DNA from 4 places in the Nonomuraea sp. NBC_00507 genome. Region 2 is predicted to be linked to each of the others. Evidence: riboswitches for the same ligand, from Rfam matches in the RefSeq annotation. Region 2 holds a riboswitch; each other region holds the start of a gene.
The links. Region 2 has a riboswitch for cyclic di-AMP ahead of OHA25_RS10385 (C40 family peptidase). Riboswitches for the same ligand answer to the same signal wherever they lie in the genome.

Region 1 (7,303 bases), 3.3 Mb from region 2:
GCAGGTCCATGACGACGAAGTCGCCATTGGCGGCCGGGCGCTCGACGCCGGTCAGCGTCGCGAAGCGCTGGCGCAGCGCGTCGAGCTGCGTGTCGACGTCCTCGTCGGAAACCTCGGCGGAGTCGACCGTGATCTCGATGCCGGCGTAGTCGGGCACCTCGAAGTTGGGCCGGATGTCGACCTCGGCGGTGAACTCGATCTGCTCACCGTCTTCGATCTTCGTGACCTCGATGTCGGGCTGGCTGACGGGGAAGACGTCGACCTCGTCGACGGCCTGGCCGTACAGCTTGGGCACCGCGTCGTTGAGGGTCTCCTCCAGCACTACCGCCCGGCCGAAGCGCTGCTCGATGATGCGGGCCGGAACCTTGCCAGGCCGGAACCCGGGGACGCGCACCTGCTGCGCGACCTTCTTGTATGCCGCATCCATGCTCGGGCGCAGCTCGTCGAACGGCACCTCGACAGTGAGCTTGACCCGCGTGGGGCTGAGCTCCTCGACAGCGGTCTTCACGGAATGGTCTCCTTGATCAAGCTACGAGTGATCGCGGGCGCGTCCATCGGTACGGCCCACGCGCCGCGCCCACATGTGCGGTGTTGGGGCATGCTCTGCCACGGCCGCATCCAACGCCGATGGTCCAGTCTAGGGCAGATGCACACCCAACAACGACGCCCGCCGCCGTCAGAACTCCTCCGAGATCGTCCGCAGTAGCTCGATCGTCTCATCGGGGGTGGTGCTCACGGCACACAGCCGCTCCATCACCTCGGTGTATCGGTCCACATCCTCACGCTTGTCCAGGTAGAGCGCGCTGGCGAGCTGCTCGACGTACACGACGTCGGGCAGGTCGGGATCGGGGAAGCGCAAGATGCTGAACGCCCCGCCCTCGGCACTGTGACCGCCGAAACTGAACGGCATGATCTGGATCGTGATGTTCTGCTGGCGCATGAGGTCGATGAGGTGCTCCAGCTGGGCCCTCATCACCTCGGTTCCGCCGATCGGCCGCCGGAGCGCGGCCTCGTCGATCACCGCCCAGAAGACCGGCCCGTCCGGCTTGTCCAAGATCCTCTGGCGCTCCAGCCGGAGATCGACCCTCCTGGCGATCTCCTCAGCCCCAATGCCCGCCGCACCGGCGGTCACCACAGCCCTTGCGTACTCTTTGGTCTGCAACAGTCCCGGCACGAACTGGACTTCGTAGGTCCTGATCCTGGCGGCCGCCTCTTCGAGGCCGACGTACGCCTGGAACCACGTGGGCAGGACATCGTTGAACCGGTGCCACCAACCCGGCTCGTTGGCGGTGGCGACCAGGTCGAGCACGGCGGAGCGGGCCTGCTGGTCCACGACCCCGTACAGAGTCAGCAGGTCGGCCACGTCGCGTTCTTTGAACCCCACTCGGCCCAGCTCCATGCGGCTGATCTTGGATTCCGAGCCACGGATGAGGTGGCCGGCCTCCTCACGAGTGACGTTCTTCGCTTCCCTGAGCTTGCGCAGCTGGGAGCCCAGGAGGATGCGCAGCGCCGTCGGCCCGGAACCCGGCTGGTTCTGCGTCACTTTGCCTCCTATCAAGGTCCGCACACACAGTGACACCACATCGCCTTGAATGACAAGGTCTCAACCTCGTGTCCGATTCCGGGATCTATGCCCAAAAACGGTGTTTGCTATTGCACATTGCAGCTGCACGTGCATTTGGGTCTTGCAGCCGCAGCGGTCGTGACCCATGATGGCTTAGTGCATATTGGGCCAAACATGCACTAACCAAGGCTGAACGGGGAGGTATCGGCGGCATGGTGGAGGATCCTCTGGCCACTGCCGATTGCCTGCAGATCACCCGCGAAGTGGGCTTCGACCATCTGCTCTCGGGCGGCGGCAAGCCGTACACCACCGCGTGCCCGTTGCCCTTTCAGGCCGACTCTGTGAAGACCGCCAGGGACGTGACCCGCTCCACACTGCAGGGCTGGGGACTGCACGACCTGAGCGACGACGCCGCGCTCGTGGTGTCGGAGCTGGTGACCAACGCCGTCAGGTACGCGATGTACGCGGCCGGGCGGCGGGAGATCGAGCTGCTGCTCATGCGGGTCGCGCCGCACGTGCTGCTCGCGGTGGCCGACCCCAGCGACGAGGTGCCGCGGCCCAAGGAGCCGGATTTCATCTCCGAGAACGGGCGCGGCCTTTACATCGTCGAAACGTACAGCCAGTGCTGGGGCTGGGACCCCCTGGCTCGCGGCGGCAAGGCCGTCTGGGCGCTGTTCCGCACGGAATCCTGACCCAACCTTTAGATCACCTGGTACGACGTCTCCGCGTTCTCTCTCGTGACCAGAGTGCTAAATTGGTCATCGGTCAACAGTCACGAGGAGGCCTTTGTGGATGCCGAGCACCGCGGGCGGGCTGACCGGATCCTCGACGCGGCCAAGGAGCTGCTGCTGCGCTGGGGATACCGGCGAGTGACGATCGACGAGATCGCCAAACGCGCCGGGGTGGGCAAGGGCACGATCTACCTGCACTGGCGTACCCGCGAGCAGTTGTTCTTCGCGGTCGGCGCCAGGGAGGCGGTGGCCATGCTGGAGGCGGTCGTCGCGGGCATGCGGGCGGATCCCGACGAGATCGCGCTGCACCGGTACATGCGCCGGTTCTTCCTGGAGGCGATGCGGCGGCCGGTGCTGCGGGCGATCTTCACCAGGGACGCCGAGATGCTCGACAAGTTCCTCGCCAGCCCGGCCAGGAAACCGCTCGAGGGCGCCAAGCTGCTCGCCTCGCGGGACTACCTGGGCGTGCTCGCCCGGCACGGGTTGCTGCGGAAGGGGCTGCGGCCCGAGGACCTGGACTATCCGCTGCCGACGATCGTGTTCGGGTTCTTCGCCGTCGAGCCGCTGCTGCCGGCCGAGGTCACGCTCGGCCTGGAGGAGAAGGCCGGCGTCCTGGCCGACACGTTGCGCAGGACGTTCGAGCCGGAGCCGCTGCCCGACTGCGCGCCGGCGGCCGAGCGGGTGATCGAGATCTTCGAAGGGCTCTCCCGTGACTTCCGTGACGCGGCTTATGGAGGCGGCGATGGGACATGACATCCGTGGGCTGCACCACGTGGGACACGTGGTGCATGACATGGGGCAGGCGCTCGAGCGATACCGGCGGATGGGGTTCGCGCTGCCGGGGCCCGCGTACCCGGTGGTGGGCGAGCCGCCCGAGCCGGTCGGGGTGGGCAATACGCACGCGTACCTCACCGGCGGCTTCCTCGAGCTGGTCACCGTCGCCGGGGCGGGGCGGGTTCCCGGCGACGCGCGGCTGATCCCGCTGCGGGCGCCCGCGGAGCGGCTGCCCGCGCTCAAGGAGGCCGTCCGCGGCACGGCTGCCAACCTGGAAGCGTGCCTGCGGCGCTTCGAGGGTGTGCACATCCTGATGTTCGACGCACTCGGCATCGACGGCGCCGCCGCCCGGCTGACGGCCGGCGGCGTCGGGCACGGCGGGGTGCAGGCGGCCCAGCGGCCGATCGAGACGGCGGACGGGGTGCGGATGGATCCCGTCCGGTGGCTGGAGATCGACGGCTCCGGGCCGGGGCTCGTGCCGGAGGGACGGGTCGGGCTGGCGGAGAACGCCTCCGCGCATGAGGCCGCCGACCATCCCAATGGCGCGGTCGAGCTGGTCGAATGCGTGTTGTGCGTGGCCGACGACGAGCTGGACGAGGCCGAGCGGCGCTATGAGCGTTATGTGGGACGTACGGCATCGCGGGACGGGCTCGTGCGGACGTTCGCGCTCGGCGACGGCGGTGCTCGCATCACTCTGGTCGGCGCGTCCGGGCTGGACGTGCTGTTGCCGGGCGAGAGTGCGGTGGCGCTGCCCGGGTTCGCGGCGTACGCGGTGGCGGTGCGGGACGTCGCGGCCACCGGGCGGTTCCTGGGCGAGGCCGGGATGACGGTCGGTGAGACCGCCGCGGGCGAGATCTTCGTGCCCGCCCGCGAGGCGCTCGGCACCGCGATCGTCTTCCGTCAGGGATGATGGCGGAGCGGCAGGGGACCGTTATTCGCCGGTAACGCCGTCGATACGCTCGCGTAGAAGATCGGCGTGACCGTTGTGGCGGGCGTACTCCTCGATCATGTGGACGAGGATCCAGCGGTGCGTGCAGTCCCGACCGTTGCGGTCGCCGACGGCGTCCAGCGGCGTGGCGGCCGAGATGGCGCGGGCGCGCTCGATCTCGTCCTGCCACGTGGCGAACGCCTCCTCGGCCGAGGCGGTGTCGACGTCGTTGAAGTCGGCGTCGTTGTCGCGGTCCTTGTCCCACAGCTTGGGGATGTCCTCGCCGTTCAGCACGCGGCGGAACCAGGAGCGTTCGACGTGCGCCATGTGCCTGACCAGGCCGAGGAGGGACAGGGTCGAGGGCGGGGCCGAGCGCAGGCGCAACTGCTCGTCCGACAGGCCCGCGCATTTGACGGCGAGGGTGGCGCGGTGCCATTCGAGCCAGTTGTTGAGCACCGTCAGCTCGTCGCCGGTGAGGGGTGGTGGGGTGCGGGAGTCGATCATGAGCCCTGACTTTACCTTCGGCCTGGTGTGCGGCTTTCAGTGCATGGAGATGTGCACGTGGTCGAAGTGGTTCTCGGTGATGCTGCCGCGGTCCGACATTCCGCTCCAGCCCGAGCCGTGGTTGATGCGCTGCTTCCAGATCACGTACTTGATGCCGAGCTTGTCCATGTTCTTGATCGCCCACTCCGCGATCCGGTCGCCCAGCGCGAGGTTCGCGGCCGACGGCATCGAGCCTCCGGTGCTCATCATGAAGTCGCAGGCGCGTCCGAGCGGGTGCTCGCCGCCGGAGCCCGAGCGGAAGCAGCCCACCGTGTACGGCAGCGAGAAGTTCTTGCCCACCTGCTCGCGCATGAGCCGGGTGCGGGGAGTGATGTTGTCGGAGCCGGAGGGAAGCTCGGGAGCCCAGCTGCCGTCGGATTTGCGGCCGGTGCCGTACGGCACGAGGTCCTGGAGCTTCTTCTTGATGTCCTCGATGACGTCCTCGGCCTCGTCACGCTGCTTGTCCACCTGGGCCGCGTCCCCGCGGATCTCGGACGCCAGCGCGGCGGCGTCCTTGGCCGCCTTCTCCTTGTCGTCGCGGGCCTTGGCCACGCCCTGCACGAAGGCCTGCTGTTCGACGGTGAGCTGGTTGAGCACGGCCGCGCTGCCGCCGCTCGCGGGCAGCATGAAACCCGGCACCGGGGGGTTGCCGTTCTGGTAGCGAAGCCGGGCGATCTCGGCGACCCGCTGCTCGGCCGCGGCCAGCGTCTGCTCCGCGGTGGCGAGGCGCTCATTGGCCGTCTTGGCGGCCTGCTGGGCCTTGGCCAGCTCGACGCGCTTGAGGTTGTACTGCTCGATGAGCTTGTCGACCTTGCTGTTGAGCTGCTTGAGCTGGGCGCGGAGCTCGGACTCCGTCGGTTTGGGGGCCGCCGACGCCGAGGTCGCCGGGAAGAAGGCGACGGCGGCGGCGGTGATGAGGCTGATGGCAAGACTCGCGAGGGACGGCGAAGGGAGCGGAGCTCCCGAGCGAATCAGGGCAGCCGCCACGTAGATGTTTCCTCTCCCTCTGCCGGCCGGGTTAGCTGACGGGTTCGGGCATGGGAGATCCCTACCACCGAAGTGGATTCACCCCACGTGCGATGGGTCCCCGGCTCCCGGGCAACTCGCCCGGGATTAGGCGGGCACCGGCCGTTACGGCCGGTGCTTATCGGGATATTAGTGGTAGATCCCGAGTCATGCGACCTTAAGTAGAAATCTATTAGTGATCTACTCGTGATCGAAGCATGCGTGCGGCCTCCTCCGGCAGCACGTCGTTGACGAAGGCCCCCATCGCCGACTCCGACCCCGCCAGATACTTCAGCTTCTCCGGCGCCCGCCTGATGGTGAACAGCTCCAGGTGCAGGTAAGCCAGCTCACGGCCCTTCCGTACCGGCGCCTGGTGCCAGGCCGCGATGTACGGCATCACGACCCCGAACAGCCCGTCGAACGCCTTCAGCACCGACGTGTACAGCGGCGCGAACGCGGCGCGCTCCGCCTCCGTCAGCGCCGCAAGGTCGGGCACCTGCCGGTGCGGGTAGAGGTGCACCTCGAACGGCCAGCGCGCGGCGGCGGGCACGAAAGCCGTCCACAGCTCGTTGGCCGCCACCACCCGCGTGCCGGCGGCGCGCTCGGCGGCCAGCACGTCGGCGAACAGGTTTCCCTTGTAGCGAGAGGCGGCGCCCAGCTGCAGCTTGGTCCGCGGGGTGACGTACGGATAGGCGTAGATCTGGCCGTGCGGGTGCGCGAGCGTGATGCCGATCTCCGAGCCCCGGTTCTCGAAGCAGAAGACCTGCTCCACGCCCTCGATGGCGGACAGTTCGGCCGTGCGGTCGGCCCATGCCTCCATGACCAGCTCGACCTGGGCGTCAGACAACCGGGAGAAGGACGAGGAGTGCTCGGAGGTGAAGCAGACCACCTCACAGCGGCCCACGGCCGGACGGACCTCACTCAGCCCGCCCACTTCCCCATAAGTCCCGATATTTTCGGCAAAAGAGGGGAAGCGGTTCTCGAACACCACCACGTCGTAGTCGTACGCCGGGATCTCCGTCGAGCGCGTCTCCGACGACGGGCACAGCGGGCACTCGGCCGCCGTGCCGGTCGGCTGGTGCGTCCGCGTCTGCCGGTGCCCCGCGATCGCGATCCACTCCTCGGTCAGCGGGTCGTAGCGCAGCTCAGAGGCCACCGGCCGGGGGTCCAGCGACCGCCGGTCGATCGCGCTCCTGTCGGCGTCGTCCCGCCGGTCGAAGTAGATCAGCTCTCGGCCGTCGGCCAGGTTGGTGATGGTGCGCTTCAAAGCGAGCCCTCCGCGATGATCAGTTCCCCGGCCGTTTCGGCCAGATGCGTACGTGCTTCCTCCGGCAGCCCCGGGTCGCTGATGACCACGTCGGCCTCGCTCAGCTCGGCGATGGTGCTGATGCCCACCGTGTTCCACTTGGTGTGGTCGGCCGGGACGACCAGGCGGTTGGCGGCCGCCACCAGCTCCCTGTCGGTCTCGGACTCGAGCAGGTTGGGCGTGGTGAACCCGGCCCGCACGCTCATCCCGTGCACGCCGAGGAAGAGCGTGTCCACGTGCAGGCGGCGGATGGCGGCCACGGCCACCGGGCCCACTAAGGCGTCCGATGGCGTGCGTACGCCGCCGGTCAGCACCACCGTGCGGTCGGCGCGCGGATTGCGGTGGAAAACGTCGGCGACGGGGATGGAGTTCGTGATCACCGTGAGCTCGGGCACACCGATCAGGTGGTGCGCCAGCGCCCAGGTGGTGGTGCCCGCGGACAGCGCCACAGC
Region 2 (7,303 bases):
TGCTGCTGCCCGTACTGGGCGTCGGCGGCGGGTTGCTGGCCGTACTGCTGTTGTTGCTGGCCATAACCCTGTTGCTGTCCGTAGCCCTGCTGGCCGTATGGGGGCTGCTGGCCATAGGCGTCGTCCGCCCGGTAGCCGACCACAGTGACGTCGGGGTCGGGCTCGCCGGGGTGGCGGCCCGTGTTCTGCTGCCCGTACTGGGGATTTCCGGGTGCAGAGTTCTCGCCCGATTCGTCCTGTGGATACGGCGGCTGTCCGGTGCTCACCGTGTCACCTCGCTTCGAGTGCGCATGTGGCACGTGTCAGGACACATGCCCTGTGCTGCCCAACGTATCGACATAGGTATCAACAATCACCTTTCCAGCTAGTCAAGGTCAGCGTCACCCGATGTCAGGTGGAGCAGCATGCGGGTGTTGCCCAGGGTGTTCGGCTTCACATGCTCCAGGTCGAGGAACTCCGCCACACCCTCGTCGTACGAAGCCAGCAGTTCGGCGTAGACCTCAGGCGAGACCGGCGTGCCCTGGATCGGGCGGAAGCCGTGCCGCGCGAAAAAGTCGACCTCAAAAGTCAGGCAGAATACACGCCGCAGTCCCAGATCGTTCGCCTGCCGGATGAGCGCGGAGACGATCCGGTGGCCGATCCCCATGCCCCGGCACTCAGGATCGACGGCCACCGTGCGAACCTCGGCCAGGTCCTCCCACAGGACGTGGAGCGCGCCACACCCGACCACCTGCCCGCCCCGCTCGGCCACCCAGAACTCCTGTACGTCCTCGTACAGGGTCACTGTGGTCTTCTCCAGGAGCCGGGGGCCGGCGCCCGCATAGGTGTCGACCAGGCGCCTGATCCTCCGCACGTCGGGCGTGCGGGCACGCCGGACCACCACCGCGGTCTCCGGCGTCGTCAGTTCGGCCACCTGTTCCATGGCTCTCCAGAGTACAGATGTCATTACGGTTCGGTCCTAACTCCCATGTCTGGCCCCATCCTGTGACGTGCCACGAGCCACATGGACACGAGCCCGGCGTCTTCCGGCGTTCGGCAGAAGCAATGACAAAGGGGACATAAGGTCTCTCCTGCATGGCTGATCACGAGATCACCTTGTGACCCGCCAGTTGTGAAACCTCTACAGATCGAGCAGTTCTGGTTGAGCACGAACCCGGAGTGCATTAGTGTCCAGCGACAACGTTCCCCGCGTGGCGCACGCGGGAGACACGCCCAATTCCCGCATGGGGAGCCGGGGATCCACCGGTGGCGAGCTTCGCACGCCACCATCGGGGTGAATCCGAGTTCTTCGGTAGGGCTGCTCCGGCCCGAACCCGTCAGCTAACCCGGTAGGCGTCAATGAGAGGAGCTGGTTGGTGAAGCGTACGCACGGCCGTGGGAGGAAGTCGGCGGGCAGGCATGCCCGCCCTCCGGAACGGGCCTGGCTCGCACGCCGCCTCGGCGTGGTGAGCATCACAGTGGCCGCGCTCCTGATCGCCATCCCCGCCGCCGCTCCGGCGTCCGCGGATCCCAACCCCTCGCTCAAGGAGCTCTCCGACCAGGTCGAGAAGCTGCACGTCGAGATCGAGACGCTGACGGAGCAGTACAACGGGCAGCGGGAGAAATACAAGGTCGCGCAGAAGGCGGCCGACGCCGCCCAGAAGACGCTGGCCGGCAGCGAGGCGGACCTCGCCGCCAAGCGCGCCAAGGCCGCCCTGCTCGCTCAGAACGCCTACATCTCCGGTGGGCTGAGCAGGGCGCTGGCATTCACCTCGTCGACCGACCCCGAGAAGTTCCTCGATCAGGCCGCGACCACGTACGCGTTGGAGCAGCAGCAGGCCGAGCAGGTCAACCAGCTCGCCAAGGCCATGGACGCCGCCGAACGCGCCAGAGCGGGCGCCAAGACCCGCATGGAGGAGCTGCAGAAGATCGTCGCGGACCTCGACGGCAAGCGCGACAAGATCACCAAGCTGGTGGCCAAGGCCGAGAGCGACCTGTTCAGGCGGGCCATGGGAGAGGCCGGCCGGGCCGGCAAGCGCGTGCACATCAACCTGCCGATCCCCGGCAACGGCAAGGCGGCCCAGGCCGCGAGGTGGGCACTCACGCAGCAGCTCAAGCCGTACGTCTGGGGCGCCGAGGGCCCCAGCTCCTACGACTGCTCCGGCCTGGTGATGGCGGCCTTCCAGCGGGTCGGCATCTCGCTGCCGCACTACACCGGTGACCAGTGGACCGCGGGCCGGCACATCGACAGGTCCGAGCTACGCGCGGGCGACCTGGTGTTCTTCTACAGCGACCTGCATCACGTCGGCATCTACCTGGGCGGGGGCATGATGGTGCACGCCCCGCGCACAGGTGATGTCGTGCACATCGCCTCGATCGCCAACCGCCCGTACGCCGGCGCGGTGCGCATCGCCGACTGAGGCGTCAGATCAGCTGACGCCGCGCCGCCCAGGCCACGGCCTCAATGGCCGTGGCCACGCCGATGCGGTCGCAGATGCCCCTTAACCGCCGGCGTACTGTCCGCCCACTGATCTCCAAACGTCTCCCCACGCGATCGACCGTAACCCCCTTGGCCAGCTCCGCCAGCAACGCCAGATCCGCATGGCTCAGCTCGACGCCTTCAGTGAGCACATCCATCGGGAGCCCTCCCCCCCAACAGCAGAACTCGGACCTCACAACGGGCCAAAGCCGCTCGTCTCGCAGACGGTAAACGCATCCCGGAAAGGTCGTCAAGCGCCAGAATCTTCGCACTTGACGGGCACTATTGACATGATCCGTTATATGTGACGAACTCGCCATATGGCGACGAGACCGTCGGCGCAATGAGCGATCCTATAGAACGGTCCAATAGGCCCCGGCCCGGGACGGATGAGCCTGGCAGACGTCCTGGTTTTGATCCGAGCGATCCGGACTTTCTGCGCGAGCCAGACGCGCGCTACCGCGAGCTGAGCGCTCGCGGGGCGATCTTCCGCACCCGCGCGGGCCGCTCGTCGCCGCCACCCACGAACGTTGCGGAGCGATGCTCCGCTTCGGCCACGGCTCCGACCCTCTGTACGGAAGAGACCCAGGTCAGCCCATTGAATCGGCCCTCTGGACGGACCCACCCGACCACACCAGACTGCGCGCTCCGGTCGGCGAGGCGTTCACGCCGTGCATAGTCGAACGGCTCCGCTCCCGCATCGGGGTGATCGCCACCGAGCTGATCGGCGCATTACCGGACGAGACGGAGCTGGTTTCCGGCTTCGCCTACCATGGTCATCACCGAGATGCTCGGGGTGCCTCCAGAGGACTGTGAATGTTCCAGCGGCTGGAGCGAAATGTTGGCTCGCAGCCTTGACCCGATGCTTACAGAAGAGCTCGTATCGGAAACCGGCCGGGCCAGAAGAAAGTTTGGCGCCTACTTCCGCGACCTCATCGCGATCAGGCAGGCGCGCCGGCGACGATCTCCTGAGCGCTCTGGCACGGATCGAGGAGCTCACCAAGGCCGAGTTGCCGGCCACGCGGCCGATGTGGCACCGGGCGGGCGCGCAGGACCGGCCGCGCGCCCGTCTCTCGGCTCAGCGGGTCGGCTTGACCAGGGGGAACAGGATCGTCTCCCGGATGTTCTTGCCGGTGAAGGCCATGATCATCCGATCGATGCCGGCGCCCATGCCGCCGGTCGGCGGCATCGCGTATTCCAGCGCCTGCAAGAAGTCCTCGTCGAGCTGCATGGCTTCCAGGTCGCCGCCGGCGGCCAGCAAGGACTGCTCCATCAGGCGGTGGCGCTGGTCGATCGGGTCGTTGAGCTCCGAGTAGGCCGTGCCCAGCTCGGTGCCGAAGCCGATCAGGTCCCACTTCTCCGTCAGCAGCGGGTTGTCCCGATGCAGGCGGGCCAGCGGCGAGGTCTCCAGCGGATAGTCCATGACGAACGTGGGCTGGATGAGCGTGTGCTCGACCAGCGCCTCGAAGAGCTCCTGCACGATCTTGCCCGAGCCCCACTTCGGGTCCCAGTGGATCTCGCGCCGGTCGGCGATCTTGCGAAGCTCCTCCAGCGTGGTGGAGGTGGTGATCTCCTCGCCCACGGCCTCCGACACGGCGCCGTAGAGCGTGATGCGCGGCCACTGGGCGAGGCCCAGGTCCACCTCGACGCCGTCGTGCACGACCACGGACGTGTCCAGGGCGGCCAGGACGGCCTTCTGGTACATCCGCTGCGTCAGGTCCGCCATGTCGTTGTAGTCGAGGTAGGTGCCGTAGGCCTCGACCATGGTGAACTCGGGGTTGTGCGTGGAGTCCGCGCCCTCGTTGCGGAAGTTGCGATTGACCTCGAAGACCTTCTCGATGCCGCCGACCACCAGCCGCTTGAGGTAGAGCTCGATCGCGATGCGGAGATAGAGCTCCATGTCGTAGGCGTTGATGTGGGTCTTGAAGGGCCGGGCCGTCGCGCCGCCGTGGATGGGCTGCAGCATCGGCGTCTCGACCTCGAGGTAGCCCTCGTCGTGCCAGAAGTCGCGCACCGCGCGCACGGTGGCGCTGCGGATGCGGGCCATCTTCCTGGCCTCGTCGTTGACGATGAGGTCGACGTAGCGCTGGCGGACGCGGGCCTCGGGGTCGGTGAGGCCGACGTGCTTCTCCGGCAGGGGGCGCAGGCACTTGGCGGTGATCTGCCAGCTTTCGGCGAGGATGGACAGCTCGCCGCGGCGCGAGGTGATGACCTCGCCGATCACACCGACGTGGTCGCCCAGGTCGACGTCGCGCTTCCAGCGTGCCAGCGACTCCTCGCCCACCTTGTCGAGCGAGATCATGACCTGCAGATCGGCCTCGCCGTCCCTGAGCGTGGCGAAGCAGAGCTTGCCACCCACGCGGCTGAGCATGACGCGGCCCGCGACCGCGACCGTGTCACCGGTGGCGGCGTCAGGCTCCAGGCCCTGGTATTTGTCCCTCACCTCGGCGTTGGTCGCCGTACGGGGGAAATTCACCGGGTAAGGGTCGACGCCCTCGCTGCGAAGGCGGTCGAGCTTCTCCCTCCGGATCCGCATCTGCTCAGGAAGTTCGTCGCTCACAACAACAAAGCGTAGGGGATATGGCGAACTGCAAGGACTCGTCGGTCCCCTGCAGGGAGCACGCAGGAACACTGCAAGAGACCTCTTCTATCAATGACTCACGAGCTCAGGGGGGAGCCGGCAGGGAGCCGGCCCAGGGGAGCTCAAGGAGAGAAGATGTTGAAGAAGATCGCGACAGGCGCCCTCGCCATCGCCGCCACCACGGCCGTGGCCCTGTCGCTTCCGGCCGCCGCGTCCGCCAGCACCCCGTCCGACTACGACGACTACTCGGAGTATTGGGGCCCGGTCTACGCCAAGCACGGCCTGGCCAAGGCCCACGGCCAGGTCACCGTGAACTGGGACCACGACGGGGAGTCGAATGAGGTCCACCTCTACGGCAAGCTGTACGACCTGGACAACCGTACCTACAACGAGGGCGGCAAGTGCGCGTTCGTGAAGTTCGAGGCCAGCGACTTCGACCACGACTGGTCCCCCGCGTACTACAAGAAGTACTGCGGCTTCCCCGGCTACAAGAAGTTCCACTTCCAGGAGCACGACGTCTACAGCCTGCGGGCGAAGGTCTGCCAGATCGGGGTGCACAGCAACTACCCGACGAAGTGCGGCCCCTGGCAGTACCTCTACACCGCCGAGAGCGAGTAATCCTCACGCGGTCATATGCACAAGCGGCCCTCGTACCCGAGCGGAGGGCCGCTTGTCCTATGTGGTGTTCCTGTTGTAGATCAGGCGCAGGCCGATGAGGGTCAGCCACGGCTCGTGCACGTCGATCGAGCGCGACTCGCCGACCACGAGCGCGGCGTGCCCGCCGGTGGCCACCACCGTCACCTCGTCGGGGTCGTCGGCCAGCTCGGCCGTCATGCGCTCGACGATGCCGTCCACCTGTCCGGCGAAGCCGTAGATGATGCCGGCCTGCAGAGCCTCCACCGTGTTCTTGGCGATCACCGAGCGCGGCCTGACCAGCTCCACCTTGTGCAGTTGGGCCCCGGCGGCGGCCAGCGCGTCCACCGAGATCTCGATGCCGGGCGCGGTGACGGCGCCGACGTATTCGCCCTTGGCCGACACCGCGTCGAACGAGGTCGCGGTGCCGAAGTCGACGATGACACACGGGCCGCCGTATTGGTCGATGGCCGCCAGCGCGTTGACGATGCGGTCGCTGCCGACCTCCTTGGGGTTGTCCATGCGCACGGGCACGCCGGTGCGGATGCCCGGCTCCACGATCACCGCGTTGACGTCGCCGTAGTAGCGACGGCACATCTCGCGCATCTCGTTGAGCACGCTCGGGACCGTGGAGCAAATGGCAATGCCATCAATGTCGGTCCCCTTGAGCAGCGGCGACTGCGCCAGCAGCCCTTGGAGCACGACTGCGATCTCGTCGGCGGTGCGACGGGCGTCAGTGGCCAGCCGCCAATGCTCGATGACGTCCTCGCCCTCGAACAGCCCCAACACCGTGTGCGTGTTGCCGACGTCGATCGTGAGCAGCATCAATTACCCCCGCAGATCCAGTGCGATGTCCAGGGCCGGCGCCGAGTGCGTAAGCGCTCCCACCGCCAAGTAGTCAACGCCAGTTTCGGCCACCTGGCGAGCCGATTCCAAGGTCAATCCCCCGCTGGCTTCGACGGCAACCCTGTTTTTCGCCCGATTTTTCACGACTTGTACGGCGCGCGCGGTGTCCTCGATGGTGAAGTTGTCGAGGAGGATCTCCTCGGCTCCCTCGTCCAGCACGGCCTCCAGTTGGTCCAGCCGGTCGATCTCCACTTCGATGGACAGATCCGGGTACCGCTCCCTGACCGCCCTGAACGCCTCGGCCACGCCGCCCGCCGCCACCACGTGGTTGTCCTTGATCAGAGCGGCGTCCGACAACGACATCCGGTGGTTGACGCCGCCGCCACAGCGCACCGCGTACTTCTCCAGTGCCCGCAGCCCGGGCAGCGTCTTGCGGCTGTCACGCACCCGCGCCCCCGTGCCGCTGATGGCCTCGACCCACCTGCCGGTCAGCGTGGCCACCCCGGACAGGTGGGTGAGCAGGTTGAGCGCGGTCCGCTCGGCCGTCAGCAGGGCCCGCGTCGGGCCCTCGACGGTCATCAGCACGTCGCCCGCCCGGACCCGCTCGCCGTCTTTGGCCCTCCGCTCGGTACGCCCCGCGCCCAGCCGTACGAACACCGCCTCCGCCACGGCCATCCCGGCCACGACGCCGTCCTTGCGTGCCACCACGTCAGCCGTCGAACGCTGCGCGGCCGGGATGGTGGCCAGGCTCGTCACGTCGCCCGCGTCCTGCAGGTCCTCCTCGA
Region 3 (7,303 bases), 5.6 Mb from region 2:
GCGTACCGGGCGCCGCCGGCCAGGATGTTCTCCAGCTCGGCCTGGCTGTGCAGCCGCCACACCGCGCCCTTGCTCATGCCGCGCGGAACCGACACGTCGAGGGCGTCCATCAGCTTGTCCAGGCGTGGCCGCAGGTCGTCCACGTGCAGGTCGGCGAGCAGCAGCCGGACGCCGCAGGAGATGTCGAACCCCACCCCGCCCGGCGAGACCACCCCGCCCGCGGCCACGTCGGTGGCCGCCACGCCGCCGATCGGGAACCCGTACCCCCAGTGCATGTCGGGCATCGCGTAGGCGGCCTCCACGATCCCGGGCAGGGTCGCCACCGCCGCGACCTGGGCCAGCGCCTGATCCTCCGACGGGTCAGGCAGCAGCTCCCGGGTCGCGAAGACCACGCCGGGCACCCGCATGCCGCCCTCGGGCTCGATCCGCCACCGGTACGGCCGCTCCTCGACCAGTTGCATCATCACGGTCACCTTGCCGTCTCGCCCTCCCGCCCCGCCTACCCACACACCAGCCGGGGAACGCCGCCGATGCCAGGTGAGCCTGTTTTCCGCCTGACCGACGTCGGGCTGACGCCCCGCATCCGGCGTGGCACGCGGGTGCTCGGGCTGACGGCGGCCGTCGCGACCCACCGCGCGGCAGGCGTGACGATCGAGCCATCGGAGCTCCGGACCTGCACACGGCCGAGTGGGCCGAAGCCTAAGCTTCGAGGGTATGCATCCGGAAAGCATGTTCGGCTGGCCGACCAGGACCGACAACGACCCCGCCCGCGTCGCCCTCCTGCTGCCCGGCCGTGCCTACGTCCCGGCCCGGCCCCTGCTGCACTATGCCAAGACGGTCTTGACCGCACACGGCTGGACCACCCAGGAAGTCTGGTGGCAGCCGCCGGACCTCCCGCCCGACGACTATCCCACGTGGGTGATCGACCAGGTCACCCGGTACGTCGAACAGGAGGTCGACGCCCGGCGCGTGCTCCTGGTGGGTAAGTCCCTGGCCAGCTTCGCCGCCTCGGTCGCGGCCGACCGCGACCTGCCGGCGATCTGGCTCACGCCGCTCCTGCATCACCCTCAGGTGACCGGCGCATTGCGCCGCGCAAAGGCGCGCACCCTGCTCGTCGGCGGCACCGCGGACACTGCTTGGAAGTCTGAGGTGGCCCGTTCCCTCCCAGTCGAGCACCTGGAAGTCCCGGGCGCCGACCACGGCCTGGAGACGCGAAACCCGGTCGGCTCGGCGGAGGTGCTCGCACGTGTGACGGCGGCCATGGAGTCCTTCGTCAGGAACCTGTGACAGCTCATGAAACGACCCCAGCCGGCTGCGCCGTAGCGCACGACAGCGTTGGGATCAGGCCCTGCCAGGTGGCCGTACTGGTCGGTTGCGCGACCTTGCCCGGCCTGGAGCCGAAGAGCGCCGCGCGCACCCGGGGCGTTGACGCGACGCGCCCCCGAAGACCTCGCCGACGCGGTGCGCAAGGTCTGTCGGGGCATCCGGGTCGTCGACCCGGTCCTTGCCACCGAGTCGTTGATCCACGGGATCAACCCGCTGGCGGCGCGCGAGCGGGAAGTGCTGGTCGCGGTCGGCGCCGGACATGCCATCGCCGAGGTCGCCAAGCTGCTGCGGCTCTCCGAGGGCACCGTGCGCAACCACCTTTCGGCGGCGATCGGCAAGACCGGCACCCGCAGCAGGAGCGAGGCCGCGGCGGTGGCGAGGGAACGCGGCTGGCTGTAGGCAGGTGGAGGACGTTGGAGAGCGTCGTTTCCAGCCCTTGACTGGGAATCTATCCGTTTGTAGCCTTAATGTCAGATATGTACCCAGATAGGGTATTTGGGGTATACGTCCGACTTGTCGGTTCGTTACCCGACCATCGCCAGACGCATCACAGGACGGACCTGTGACCGCTGAATCCGCCTTGCGCGGAACCGGGGACCCACATCCCTTGGGGTGAATCGGCATGCCATGCCGTAGGGCAGCTTCCACGCCCGAACCCGTCAGCTAACCCGGTAAGCGGTATGGAAGCAAGGAGAACCCCCTTCACGATGGCCATGCATCGTACGATCCATGCCCCCAAGATCAACACCCCCGCCGCCGGCACCTCCCGCGCTCTGCGCAAGATCACGGCCACCGTGTCACTGGCTCTGGTAACCGCCCTGGCGGGTGCTGGTCTCGCGGGTCCCGCACAGGCGGACGGCTTCATCGAGGGGCGCGACATGTCCCACTACGAATCCACCTACGACTGGGCCGGCAGCGGCGTCCAGTTCGGCATCGTCAAGGCGACCGAAGGCACCGACTTCATCGACAGTTCGTTCGCGCGTCACTGGGCGGAGGTCGGCAAACTTCCCATGGTCCGCGGTGCGTACCACTTCGGGCACCCGGCCAACGACCCCGTCGCCGAGGCCGACTTCTTCCTCTCCGTGCTGGACACGCAGCCCGCCAAGGCCGGAGACCTGCTCGTCCTCGACCTGGAGACCACGGACGGTCAGTCAGCGGAGCACGTGAACACTTGGGCCAAGACGTGGCTGGAACGGGTGAAGTCCAAGACCGGAGTCACGCCGCTGTTCTACGCCAACTACAACTTCGCCGAGCAGTACGGCCAGGGGCTGGGCGAGTACCCGCTGTGGGTGGCGCACTACAGCAAGGCCAAGGGCACGGTCGCCACGCCGACGCACTGGAAGACGTGGGCCATCCACCAGTACACCGACGACCCGTGGGACCAGAACGTCTCCTCCCTGCGCCAGGACCAGCTCCGCGCCCTCGGCCGGAAGTAGCCGGAGTCCTGCTCGCCGGTCGCGGACCCCGGTACCGGGGCCGCGACCGTGGCCGGATCAGCCCCTCATGATGGGCACGGAGCAGTCGTGGTGGAGAAGCGAAAGGCCGTGCGTGCAGGGGCGCCCACCAGGTTGTCCCAGAATCGGCGCGGGGTCAGCGGGGCCCTTGTGGCGTCGAGCAGATCCCGGAACCGGCCGGTGGCCAGCTCACTCCTGATCCGCTGCACCTCGGCCTGGAGCCGCTCGTCCGGCAGCCGAGTGCCGGGGGCCATGTAGTCGGCGAGGACGTACGCGGCGGGAAGCGGCTTCTCATGCCCGACCCGCTGCCCGCACGCCAGCGCCATGTGACTGCCGAGGGCGTTGGCCAAGCCGAGCTGGTCCACGACGAGGACGTCCAGCGGGAACGACGCCCCCAGCGTGCCGAGGACCTTGCCTGCCACGGCCAGGCGTGCGGGCTGGTCGGGCCGGAGCGGCACCGGCACCGTGTCCGGCACATGCAGACCGGTGGCGTGCGCGGCGCTCAGCGGGTTCGGACTGGCCCGAACATAGGGCGTGGCGGTGACCGGATGCGGGTCCTTGGTCTGGACTACGTAAAAGCCGCGCTCGTCCGCGATTCCCTCCGGCCCGACGGCTTGTTCGTACGGCACGTCGAATGCCACGGCGCAGACCACGGCCCACAGCGTCACGACCGTGCACGTGAGCGCGGTTACGGCACGCAGGGGGAGGACCATGGCGGGGAGCAGGACAAGCAGCAGCACCGGCAGCATCATCCGGCCGTGCATGAAGTCGCCGCCGACGCGCAGGACATAGAGCAGCATCAAGATCCCCGCCAGGAGCGGGGCCATCGACACGATGAGATCGCGGCGCGTGCGGAAGGCCCACAAGGACAGCGGGATGACCGCCAGCAGGGGGCCGACCAGCTGATAGGTCAGCACGGTGTCTCCGGCGTAGAGGAGACCACGTGCCCACCGGGCCTCGCCGGCCTCTTTGGCGAGGGCGGTGTTGGGCACGAGCAGCCCGTAGTAGCCCATCCGGAAGATTTGATAGGCGGCCGGCAGGGCCAGGGACATCGCGAACCAGCGGGCGGCGGGCCACCATCCCGGCCACCGCAGGACGAGCAACGCGCCGAAGAAGATCGGGTAGACGAGGGCCAGCTCCGGCCGGACCAGAGGCGCCAGACCGAGGACGAACACCAGTGGCAGCACCGGTCCGCCGGAAGCCGCCCGGACCAGCAGCCACCACGACACACTGATCCACAGAAAAGCCAACCCGGTCTCCAGACCGGAGGTCGCGTACTCCCAGAACGGCGGCAACGCGAGCACGACCAGCACTCCAGCCGGCAGGAACCAGCGCGAGCCACCGTGCAGCAGCATGGCGCCGACGACGGCGAACGTCACGGCGCCGACCGCGCACACCAGGCCGAGCAGCACGGAGACGTAGGCCACGTCCCCCTGGGTCAGCCAGGAGATCAACGCGATCAGATAGGTCCAGGCGGTGCTGGTGTTGGCCTCGACACGCTCACCGATGTTGAAGACCGGCCCATGACCCGACAGCAGCTGCTGGACGGTCCGCACAGCGATCAGGCCATCGTCGCTGATCCAGCGGTTCTGCCACCCGGCGAAGGCCATCACGGCCGCGGCCGCCACCGTGATCACGCCGTTCCATAGCCGTGCCCGTCGCGGTGATCGCGTGGCTGCGGGAGCGCGATCGGCGTAGATGAGCGGGGGCACGGCATCCTCCATACATCGCATCCACCACGGGGCTTCCACCCCTGGGTGTGGAGACCGCTCGTTGAACAACGACTGCCACCGTAGTTGACCGCTCTTTGTGCGGTGCCGTGTCCTCCCGTTCATCGCAGGCCCCGGTGTCGGCGACCCGAGCTGCCATGATGTCTGAGTTTCTCGAAGCCGTCGCCGGAAACGGAGAACAGACCGTGCGCATCGCTCTCGCCGGGCTCGCCACCAGCCATCCCTACACCGACGCCCGCACCCTGGCCCGCCATGCCGAGCTCGTCGTGTGGGAGCAGGATCCGGAGCGGCTGCGGCGGTTCACCGATGAGCATCCGCGGGCGAAGGTGGCGGGGAGCCTGGCCGAGATGCTGGCCGGCCCGCTCGACGGGGTGGTGCTGACCGTGCCCAACCCTCAGGTGCCGCAGGCGCTGGCCAAGGTGCTGGAGACGGGCGTGGCCTGCTTCGTGAACAAGCCTGCCGCGGCCAGCCGGGCCCAGCTGGAGCAGCTCGATCGGCTGCCGGTCCACGACCGCGTGCTGTCCAGCTCTGTGCTGCGGTTCGCGCCGGCCTTCGCGGGAACACGGGTCGATCGGGGCGAGGTGCTGGCCGTGCGGGCGACCGTACGGCATGACGTGGGGATCTGGGCGACCGGCTACAACGCCTGGCAGGACACGCCCGGCGAGGGCGGCGGGACGATGGTCACCATGGGGATCCACGGGGTGGAGCTGCTGGTGGCGCTGCTCGGTCCCGACGTGCGGCTGGCAGGCGCCGCGGGGGCGAGGCGGCACTACGCGACGCTTCGGTCGGAGGACACCGGAGTGATGGCGCTGCGCTGGGATGACGGCATCACCGGCACAGTGGAGATCCTCGGCGTCTCGGAGTCCGAGTCCTACAGCGTCACGCTGCACAAGCGCGACACCACCGAGACGATCGTGATCGAGGGCGGGGACGATCCGGTTCAGGGGCTCGGGTACGAAGGGACGATCGAGGCCTTCCTCGCGATGGCAGGCGGCGCGCCCAGCCCGGTGCCGTGGCGGCACACGAGGGCCGTGCTCCAGGTGCTGGTCTCCGCACGCGAGATGACCGCCTGACCAACCCCCGGCCCGTTGACAGGCGGACTCTGTCCCAGTTACGGTCTGGACCGTAAATGAGAGGAGACCGTGTGCGGACGACAGCGGAACTCGAGGAGCGGCTGGCACGGCCGACGGCCGGGCTCGTCGACGATCTGGGCAAGCTCGAAGGCGACATCATGATCCTCGGCGCGGGCGGCAAGCTCGGCCCCAGCCTGGTACGCCTGGCCTTGAACGCGGTCCAGGGCGAGCGGCGGATCATCGCGGTGTCCCGCTTCTCCGAGCCGGGCCTCGCCCAGGCGCTCCAGGACGAGGGCGCCACCGTGGTCGCCGCGGACGTCGCCGACGAGCGGGCGCTGCGCGAGCTGCCGGACGCGCCCAACGTGGTGTTCCTGGTCGGCGCCAAGTTCGGCACGCAGGGCCGCGAGCACGCCACCTGGTTCACCAACGCCTACCTGCCGGGCCGCGTCGCCGACCGGTTCGCCGGCAGCAGGATCGCCGCGCTGTCCACCGGGAACGTCTACCCCCTCGTCCCCGTCACCGGCGGCGGCAGCACCGAGGACTCGCCCACCGGGCCCGTGGGCGACTACGCGATGAGCTGCCTGGGCAGGGAGCGCGTGCTGACGCACTTCGCCGAGACGAACCGCACGCCCATGTCGCTGATCCGCCTCAACTACGCGGTCGAGCTTCGCTACGGCGTGCTCGTCGACCTCGCCCAGAAGGTGCTCGCGGGCACGCCCATCGACCTCGCGACGGGCCAGGTGAACGTGGTCTGGCAGGGCTACGCCAACGAGGTCGCGCTCCGGTCGCTGCTGCTCGCCGACGTGCCGCCGTACGTGCTCAACGTCACGGGCCCCGAGCTGATCTCGGTCCGGCAGGCGGCGCGGGCGCTCGGCGCGGCGCTCGGCAAGGAGCCGGTGTTCACCGGCGAGGAGGCGCCGACGGCGCTGCTGTCGAACGCCTCCCGATGCCATCGCCTGTTCGGCTACCCCGAGCTGACCCCCGCCGAGCTGATCGAGCACACGGCGCGCTGGGTCGCCGGCGGCGGTCCGCTGCTGGGCAAGCCCACCAAGTTCGAACGCCGCGACGGACGCTTCTGATCCGCGTGCTCACTTCTCACGACCAAGGGGGATCTCACGTGCTCGGCACGGCTCCGCAGGCGCAGACGTCTGTGCGCGACCTGTTCAGGCGCGGTCTGGTGATTCCGGCGCATCCTCTGGCCCTGACCGAGGACAGGAAGCTGGACGAGGGGCGCCAGCGCGCGCTGACGCGCTACTACGTCGAGGCCGGTGCGGGCGGGCTGGCGGTGGGCGTGCACACCACGCAGTTCGCCATCCACGGCACCGGCCTGCTGGCGCCCGTGCTCGAACTGGCCGCCGGCACGGCCAGGGAGTCCGGGCGCGAGGTGGTGCTGGTGGCCGGCGCGACCGGGCCCACGGCGCAGGCGGTGGCGGAGGCGGAGCTGGCCAGGTCGCTCGGCTATCACATGGTGCTGCTCAGCCCGTACCGGGAGCTCGACGAGGACGGGCTGATCGAGCGGGCGCGGGCCGTGGGCGACGTGCTGCCGGTGATCGGCTTCTACCTGCAACCCGCGGTGGGCGGACGCCCTCTGTCGCGCGATTTCTGGACGAGGCTGGCAGCGATCGAGTCCGTGGTGGGCGTCAAGGTCGCGCCCTTCGACCGCTACCGCACCCTCGACGTGCTGCACGGCGTCGTGCGGGCGGGCCGGGCCGGGGAGGTG
Region 4 (7,303 bases), 4.4 Mb from region 2:
CCTCCCGCGCACTACGACATCAGCCGGGAGGATCTGCAGGAATCAGGCCTGTACGCGCTGTTGCGCGAACGCGGGGTGCGCCCCGTCGTCGCCGCTCAGTCGATCGGAGCCCGCCCTCCGACCTCGTCGGAGCGGCACCACCTCCGGCTCGAGCCCGCCGAGCCCGTCCTGACGATGACACGCACCGCCTTCGACTCCGGGGGCAAAGCCGTGGAGCACGGCGACCACTGCTATCGCGCCCAGGACTACAGCATCGAGGTCCTGGTCGACCAGCGCTGACGAGCGCCGGCGAACGCTTTTAGTCTTCGGAGCGGTGCGCGTTGCGCCGTGCCAGGCGAGCGGCCAGAGCGACTGCGCCGAGCACCGCGAGGATGACAGCGACCCAGGCCACGCCGAGGGATTCCAGCCACCGCGCGAGGGCGCCCTGCACGGCGGTCGCGGCGTCGACGATCGCGTCGCGGGGGGAGGCGCCCGCGAAGACGCGCAGCTCGTACCAGCCGTAGTAGGCGACGTACAGGCCGGCCGGGATCAGCAGTCCGCCGCTGATGCGCGACACGTACGGCAGCACGGCCCGGGTACGGGCGACCACGGCCGAGCGGGCCAGCGCCACCGCCAGCGACAGCGCGGAGACCACCAGGCCCATGCCGATCCCGTAGGCGACGAAGACCATCAGGCCGCCCAGTATCCCGCCGGCGGCCAGCGAGGCGGAGGTCACCGCGAGGAACGGGCCGATGGTGCACGACAGCGAGGCCACGGCGTAGCTCAGGCCGTATCCGTACAGCGAGGGAAGCGAGGCGATGGGACGGCCGGTGGCCAGCCGGGGCGTGCGGATCAGCAGCTCCCGCCCGCTCAGCAGCCATACGCCGAGCCCGGTCAGGGCCAGGCCGATGAGGATCGTCACCCACGGCAGGTATTGGCCCACCGACACCGCCAGCGGGGTCACCACCAGGCCGAACACCCCGAAAACCGTGACGAATCCCGCGGTCATGGCCGCCCCGAGCAGCAGAGCGCGCGCCACCGGCCCGCGCGACGACACGCCGCCCGCCGGGCGGGTGTCGTCGTCGGCCACGAGCATGGTCAGGTACGCGGGCAGCAGCGCGAACCCGCAGGGATTGAACGCCGCCACCAGGCCCGCGGCCAGGGCCAGCGCCAACGGCACGTCACCGATCATGTCCGGCTCCGGCTCGGCCGCGGCGCGGCGTCAGGCGGCGAGCAGCTTGGCGACAAGGCTATCGAGCTCATCGGAGTCGAGCGGGCCGGAGGCTTTCGCGGTTGTTCCGTCCGGTTTCATGAACACGAACGTGGACTGCTGGGTGATCCCGAGCCGGGTCCACACCACGCCCTTCTCATCCGACAGGTGGGCGAGGTCGCCGGTCCCGGTACGCCGGACGAAGTCCTTCATCGCCGCCTCACTGTCCAGGCCGGCGACCCCCACGAACGCGACGTCGGCGTACTTCTTGGCAGCCGCCTTGACGGCCGGCGCCTCCGACTGGCACTTGGGACACCACGGCGCCCAGAACCAGAACACGACCGGCTTGCCCGCCAGGCTCGCACCGTCGAAGGTCTGCCCGCCCAGTGTGGTGGCGGTGAACTTCAAGGCGTCGGGAACCCGCGCGTCACCGGACGCACCGGGCGTGCCAGATGCCGTGGTCGCGGGAGCCGGGGTGGCCGTCGCCACGGTCGCCGACACGGGCGCATCACCCCGGACCGTCTCAACGGCCCCGCCGCACCCGGCGATCAACAACCCCGCCGCCACGAGGACGGCCATCACACGAATTCTGCCCACGTCGTGAGGATAGGCCCAGGCCGCGGGCGCGAATCTTACGAGCCGATGACAACACCGATCTTGCGCGCATTGATAGGCAGGCACACATGCGACGGGTGGTGCAGGACCCTGTCCTGCACCACCCGTTATTTTCTGGCGACCTGCCTTGGGGTCAGGCCTTGTACTCGGGGTAGCCGTAGCCCACGACGTGGGCCTTGGGCCGGATGCGCTGCTCGACCTTGCCGTTTCCGGTGTTGCCCTCGATCGCGGTGATGGTGCCGTCGCCGTTGTCCTTCTTGACCATGCCGACGTGGTCGATGCCGTCGGTGCCCTGGCCGTTCCAGTCGTAGAAGACGACGGCGCCGGGCTTGGCCTCGGTGCCCCAGTGCTTGTTGGCCTGGAACCACTTGGCGTAGCTGACGGTGTAGGCGTCCCAGCCCATCGTGGGGCGGGCGCCGGCCTGCTCGCCGACCCAGGAGATGAACATGGCGCACCACGGGGCGTTGGCGTAGGCCTGCAGGCTGCCGCCGTCGCGGGCGACGGTCTCGGCTGCCCGCGGGGAGGACATGTACCAGCTGTGGAACGGGGTGCCGCCGCCGGCGGCGTTCTCGCTCACGCCGATCTGCGACTCGGCGATCTTCAGTACGGTGTCGGCGCTCACCTGGCCGGCGCCCTTCTGCGGGATGGCCTGGGAGGCGGGGAGGTTGGACCGCGCGGGTTGCGTGGACTGCTGGTCGGCGGCGAAGGCCGGGGATCCGGCGACGACCGTCGCGGCCATCCCGGCGGCGACCAGGGAGAGGCTTGCGGACGTCAGGGCACGAGCGAAGACGTTCTTGGCCATGGGTGAAAAATGCTCCTAGCTTCCATGCCGCCTACCGGGTTAGCTGACGGGTTCGGGCGTGGAAGTGCCCTACGGGGCGCTCGTGTCGAGCGCGCCGATTCACCCCAGATGAAGTGGGTCCCCGGTTCCGCAGATTGCGAATTCGGCGGCCGCGTCATGGTCACGGACTCGAATGTCCATGCCGATGAGACGCGGTCTCGGCAATACGGAGGACGTTACGCGGCACTGCCAGGCGTACGCCCTGAGTCCTCTAACGTAAGCGAACGGCATAGAAAGATGCAAACCCCGATGGGGAGCAGGCAACAGAATGCCCTATGAGATAGGCGATCGGGGCGAAATCCTTTACCTACTCCCACCCATCGCCGGGGTTTGTCAGAGCGCTTTCACTCGGGCGCGTCGAAAGAGGGCACCCCTGGGCCGGGTGGCGGCCTTGACCCGGCAGCAGTCGCTCGCGCTGCGGGAGCGGGCGATGCGGCTGGAAAAGGAGCAAGAACTGGCAGCCGAGCGGGCGGCCCAGCACGAGCGGGCGAGGATCGCCCGGGACATGCACGACATCCTCGCCCACGCGGTCAGTCTCATGGTGGTCCAGGCGGAGTCCGGCCCGCTCGCCGTACGCACCCGGCCGGAGCGTGCGGAGGCGGCTTTCGAGGCGATCGCCGCCAGCGGCAGAGACGCCGCTCGAGCTGTCGCACGACGTCGAGGTCGCCGCGTACCGGATCATCCAGGAGTCGCTCACCAACGTCGTCAAGCACGCCGGCGCCGGCTCGGCGGAGGTTCACCTCGCGTGGGAGCGCGACGCGCTGCGGGTCACCGTCACCGATGACGGCCACGGCCCGGGGCCGGCCGACGCGGGCGGCCAAGGGCTGATCGGCATCAGGGAGCGGGCGGCGGCGGGCGGCGGGGACGCCATGTTCGGGCCCGCGCCTTCGGGCCGGGGTTTCCAGGTCTCGGTACGGCTCCCGCGCGGGCACGCGGAGGTGGCCCGATGACGATCAACGTGGTACGCGCCCACCAGCCCCAGGTGCTCCTCCTCGACATCCGGATGCCGCACATGGACGGCATCGACGCCGCCCGGGTCGTGTGCGCGGAGACGGACACCCGCGTCCTGATGCTGACCACTTTCGACCAGGACGACTACGTCTACGACGCCCTCCACGCCGGGGCGAGCGGCTTTCTGCTGAAGGACGTGCGCAGGGACGACCTGGTGCATGCCGTCCGGGTGGTGGCCGCCGGGGAGTCGCTGCTCGCACCGGCCGTGACCCGGCGGCTGATCGACGACATGGTGTCCAAGCGGCCCAGGAGACGACCCGTCGGGCTCGACCTCCTCACCACCCGGGAGCGGGAGACGCTGATGTTGCTCGGTCGCGGCCTGTCCAATGCGGAGATCGCCGCGGCGTTCGTCGTCAGCGAGCACACGGTGAAGACCCACGTCAGCAACGTGTTCGCCAAGCTGGCGGTCAGGGATCGGGTGCAGGCGGTCATAGCGGCGTACGAGTCGGGCCTGATCCAGCCGGGCGGCTGAGCCCGAACACGCCCCGGCTCCCGGCTGGTACGAATCGACCGGCCGGGAGCCGAGGCGGCAGCGGAGAATCTCAGGAGACTCTTAGGTAGAACGCGGCGTCGGCCGGGTATCCGTAGGAGGCTTGGCTGCGGACGGCGATGGTGTTGTGCCAGTCACCGCCGCACGCACGGGACCCGCGCTGCACGGACAGCGAGCGGGGGGACCAGTGTCGGCCCACTGCCCGGGCGTAGAGCTCCTCCGCACCGTCCAGGTCGACGCCGGGCTCCACGACGACACAGTAGGTGCCTCGGTACGCTCGCCAGACGTCGACGATGTTCCTGCTCCTGATGATCGACCCGTCCGCCGACACCACGGCCGAGGCCTGGGTGTAGCCGTAGCCGTGGCCGTGGCCGTGCGGAATGTCCGCGAGGGCGGGGGCCGGCGCCAGGATGGCGGTCGCGGCGAGCGTGAGTGTGCAGACGCGCTTGATGCTTTTCATCTCAGTGTTCCTTTCTGGTCAGGCGATGACGAGGTCGAAGCCGCCGTCGGCGAGATGGCCGGTGCTGGGGTTGTAGACGTTGACGGTGACGGTGTTGTGCTGGCCGCAGGTCGCCCACGGGCTGCCGTAGACCGGCGACGGGTGACGGTGGCCCGGCCATCCGTGCTTGTGCCACCCGTTGCGGTGGCCCGGGTTCCGGTAGACCGGCGACCCGTTCCGGTGACCTGGCGACGGGTTCCGGTAGACCGACGAATCGTTCCTGTAGTCGGCCGAATCGTTCCTGTGGTCCGCCGACGTGTTCCTGTAGACCGGCGAATCGTTCCTGTAGACCGGCGACGTGCTCCCGTAGACCGGCGACGTGCTCCCGTAGACGACGTGGGCGAGCCGCAGCGCCTGGCGGGAGGAGACCTGCATCAGCGCGTCGTTCACGTCCACATGGTGGGAGACCTGGACGCAGTACCGCCCGAGGCCGGCCCGCCATGACCTGATGACGTTCTTGCCGCTGATGAGCGTGCCGCCGGCGTCGACGGTCGCCAGGGCTCGCGCGTACGGGGCCCTGCGGTCGGCCTGAGCGGCTGGGCCGACGGCCATGACGAGACTGGTAGCGGCCAGCGTGAGGCCGGCCGCGAGCATGCCACGAAGCATGGAAGTTCCTCTCGATCACATAGGGATAAGAGCCACGACAGAAAGTAAGGTCGTGGAGGCCTCCGAGTCGCGAGCCACCCCGCATCGGACGATCCAAAGATTCTTGGCCGATCGCTTCCGAACCAGTGGCCCGTATCGGGCGTCGCAACCGCCTCTTTCCCCGCCGCTTGTCCCGCCGTTCCGGGACCTTGGCTGTTGGAGCGCGCTTTACCCCGGGCGACGGAGCGGGCACATTCGAGCGCGGTTCCCCGGCATCCTCAACGGCCAGGACTCGCGGGATATACGCCAATAAATGTTGACCTGTGCACTTTCCTGATGGTTAATCAGGAAGGGTGTGCCGCTTTCAACGGGGGAAGCGGCGGTTCATGGCCATGGGGGAAACATGACCAAGCGTCTTGTCGGCGTGCTCTTAGCGGCTACCGTCGCGACCGGGGTCCTCGCGACGCCGGCGTCGGCGTCCGAGACGGGGACGACGGCTCGTCCGCATCTGCTCGACTACAAGATCTACTTCGGTAAGTGCGAGGACACCTGCCGCATCAAGGTGCGGATCAAGAACGTCTCCCGCACGAGGCTCTATGACGTCAGCCTGAACGCCCGGCTCTGGGTCAACGGCACCAAGGTCGGAGCCTGCTACGACTACGTCGGCAGCATCCGTCCCAAGGCGGTCCGCTGGGCCGGGTGCACCGTACGATCGGCGAAACTCGCCCGGCTGTGGACCCGCTACCTCGACGGCGGGATCGACTTCAACACCAAGACCAAGACCAACGTCCACTACGAGTACTACTCGTGACCAGCGAGCCAGGGGCCGATCTCCTCGGCCCCTGGCCGCCAGGAACGAAGACACATCCGATGTATCGCGGACCTCGCCACGTTTCATGCAAGGGTCGTTCCGGGCCTTAGGCGGTTGACAGTCCTGACATTCTGTGGGATCACCATCAAAAGATCCCACCTTTGAGTGGAGTGCTCGACCCCCGAGGAGCACCATGCGTCAGGACCTTGCCAAGCTGAGCCGCCGGACACTCGTCGGCGGCGCGGCGGCGGCCATCGCCGCGCCCGCGCTCGCGAGCGGAACCGTGGCGGCCGCCCGACCCGCCCGAGCGTCGGGCCGGCCCGCGGATGCGGCGTCGGCCGCCCTGCTGGACCAGTGGGCGCAGGCGCCCGGATCCCACCCGCTGATTCCCGACATCTCCCGCGCCGGTTACCGCCTCGGAGCCCGTCCGCCGCGGCCGGACGTCGTGACCAGGGTGACCGACCACGGCGCTCGCGCGGACGGGACGACGGACTGCGCCCCGGCCTTCAACGCGGCGCTGCGCGCGGCCGGGGAACGGGGCGGTGGCGTGGTGCTGGTGCCCCGCGGCACCTACCTGCTGTCATCGCCGGTTTTCGTGCACTGGTCCAACGTCGTCCTGCGCGGCGCCGGGCGTGCGGCCACCGTGCTGCACTTCACGCGGACGCTGGACGACGGCTACCGGCCGGCCCGGCAGTCCAATGGCAACAGCCGCTGGTCGTGGACCGGCGGGCAGGTGTGGTTCATGGCGGCCGAGCGGCGGGCCCGTTCGGAGGCCGAGGACTTCGCCGGCACCGAGGGCTGGCTGCTCGGCGACACCCTCGCGGAGGTCGGCGCCGCCTCTCGCGGCCAGCGCACGCTCCTGGTCTCCGGCACCGGAGGGATGCGCGCGGGCGACATGGTGATGCTCGAGTGTGCCAACCCGCCGGACGCGAGCCTGCTGACGCATCTGGCCGGGGAGGTGCCCGGCGCCCGATCGTACGACTGGCCGCGCAGGGCGCCGCAGCTCGTCACCGACTCCGGCGGGCAATACATCCAGTACGCCTCCCTCCAGTGGCCCGTCCGCATAGAGGCGATCCTCGGCGACCGCCTCGTCCTCCTGGCCCAGCCGCTCAAGTACGACCTGCGCCCCGGCTGGCCGGCCCGGCTGCGCGCGCTCGGCCCGACCGTGCACGACAGCGGCGTCGAGCAGCTCACCATCCGCAACGAACGGGTCGCGATGACCGCGCACAACAAACACCTCGGCTCGAACGGGGTGTGCTTCC

Region 1: linked by a shared signal. The riboswitch ahead of OHA25_RS26020 (coiled-coil domain-containing protein) and the one ahead of OHA25_RS10385 (C40 family peptidase) in region 2 are both predicted to bind cyclic di-AMP.
Region 3: linked by a shared signal. The riboswitch ahead of OHA25_RS43965 (glycoside hydrolase family 25 protein) and the one ahead of OHA25_RS10385 (C40 family peptidase) in region 2 are both predicted to bind cyclic di-AMP.
Region 4: linked by a shared signal. The riboswitch ahead of OHA25_RS49420 (CHAP domain-containing protein) and the one ahead of OHA25_RS10385 (C40 family peptidase) in region 2 are both predicted to bind cyclic di-AMP.

What each region holds. Positions count from the first base shown of each region.
Region 1 is NZ_CP107853.1:5,335,746-5,343,048, reverse strand. It holds gene tig (trigger factor) at 1-508, opposite strand, end outside; gene OHA25_RS26045 (helix-turn-helix domain-containing protein) at 677-1,543, opposite strand; gene OHA25_RS26040 (ATP-binding protein) at 1,777-2,256, shown strand; gene OHA25_RS26035 (TetR/AcrR family transcriptional regulator) at 2,353-3,048, shown strand; gene OHA25_RS26030 (VOC family protein) at 3,038-3,979, shown strand; gene OHA25_RS26025 (DinB family protein) at 4,001-4,501, opposite strand; gene OHA25_RS26020 (coiled-coil domain-containing protein) at 4,538-5,527, opposite strand; cyclic di-AMP (ydaO/yuaA leader) riboswitch at 5,534-5,670, opposite strand; gene galT (galactose-1-phosphate uridylyltransferase) at 5,739-6,812, opposite strand; gene OHA25_RS26010 (DeoR/GlpR family DNA-binding transcription regulator) at 6,809-7,303, opposite strand, start outside.
Region 2 is NZ_CP107853.1:2,023,223-2,030,525, reverse strand. It holds gene OHA25_RS10395 (hypothetical protein) at 1-368, shown strand, start outside; gene OHA25_RS10390 (amino-acid N-acetyltransferase) at 365-922, opposite strand; cyclic di-AMP (ydaO/yuaA leader) riboswitch at 1,200-1,350, shown strand; gene OHA25_RS10385 (C40 family peptidase) at 1,356-2,399, shown strand; gene OHA25_RS10380 (LuxR C-terminal-related transcriptional regulator) at 2,404-2,616, opposite strand; gene lysX (bifunctional lysylphosphatidylglycerol synthetase/lysine--tRNA ligase LysX) at 3,537-5,018, opposite strand; gene OHA25_RS10370 (hypothetical protein) at 5,175-5,657, shown strand; gene OHA25_RS10365 (type III pantothenate kinase) at 5,715-6,497, opposite strand; gene OHA25_RS10360 (L-aspartate oxidase) at 6,501-7,303, opposite strand, start outside.
Region 3 is NZ_CP107853.1:9,122,043-9,129,345, reverse strand. It holds gene OHA25_RS43980 (RtcB family protein) at 1-464, opposite strand, end outside; gene OHA25_RS43975 (hypothetical protein) at 715-1,287, shown strand; gene OHA25_RS43970 (response regulator transcription factor) at 1,426-1,725, shown strand; cyclic di-AMP (ydaO/yuaA leader) riboswitch at 1,884-2,019, shown strand; gene OHA25_RS43965 (glycoside hydrolase family 25 protein) at 2,034-2,762, shown strand; gene OHA25_RS43960 (hypothetical protein) at 2,828-4,492, opposite strand; gene OHA25_RS43955 (Gfo/Idh/MocA family protein) at 4,696-5,583, shown strand; gene OHA25_RS43950 (NAD-dependent epimerase/dehydratase family protein) at 5,655-6,662, shown strand; gene OHA25_RS43945 (dihydrodipicolinate synthase family protein) at 6,701-7,303, shown strand, end outside.
Region 4 is NZ_CP107853.1:10,304,699-10,312,001, forward strand. It holds gene OHA25_RS49405 (GntR family transcriptional regulator) at 1-279, shown strand, start outside; gene OHA25_RS49410 (cytochrome c biogenesis CcdA family protein) at 299-1,171, opposite strand; gene OHA25_RS49415 (redoxin domain-containing protein) at 1,202-1,786, opposite strand; gene OHA25_RS49420 (CHAP domain-containing protein) at 1,938-2,606, opposite strand; cyclic di-AMP (ydaO/yuaA leader) riboswitch at 2,620-2,764, opposite strand; partial or broken gene OHA25_RS49425 (hypothetical protein) at 3,184-3,228, shown strand; gene OHA25_RS49430 (sensor histidine kinase) at 3,236-3,595, shown strand; gene OHA25_RS49435 (response regulator transcription factor) at 3,592-4,128, shown strand; gene OHA25_RS49440 (hypothetical protein) at 4,199-4,606, opposite strand; gene OHA25_RS49445 (hypothetical protein) at 4,625-5,239, opposite strand; gene OHA25_RS49450 (hypothetical protein) at 5,634-6,041, shown strand; gene OHA25_RS49455 (glycosyl hydrolase family 28-related protein) at 6,235-7,303, shown strand, end outside.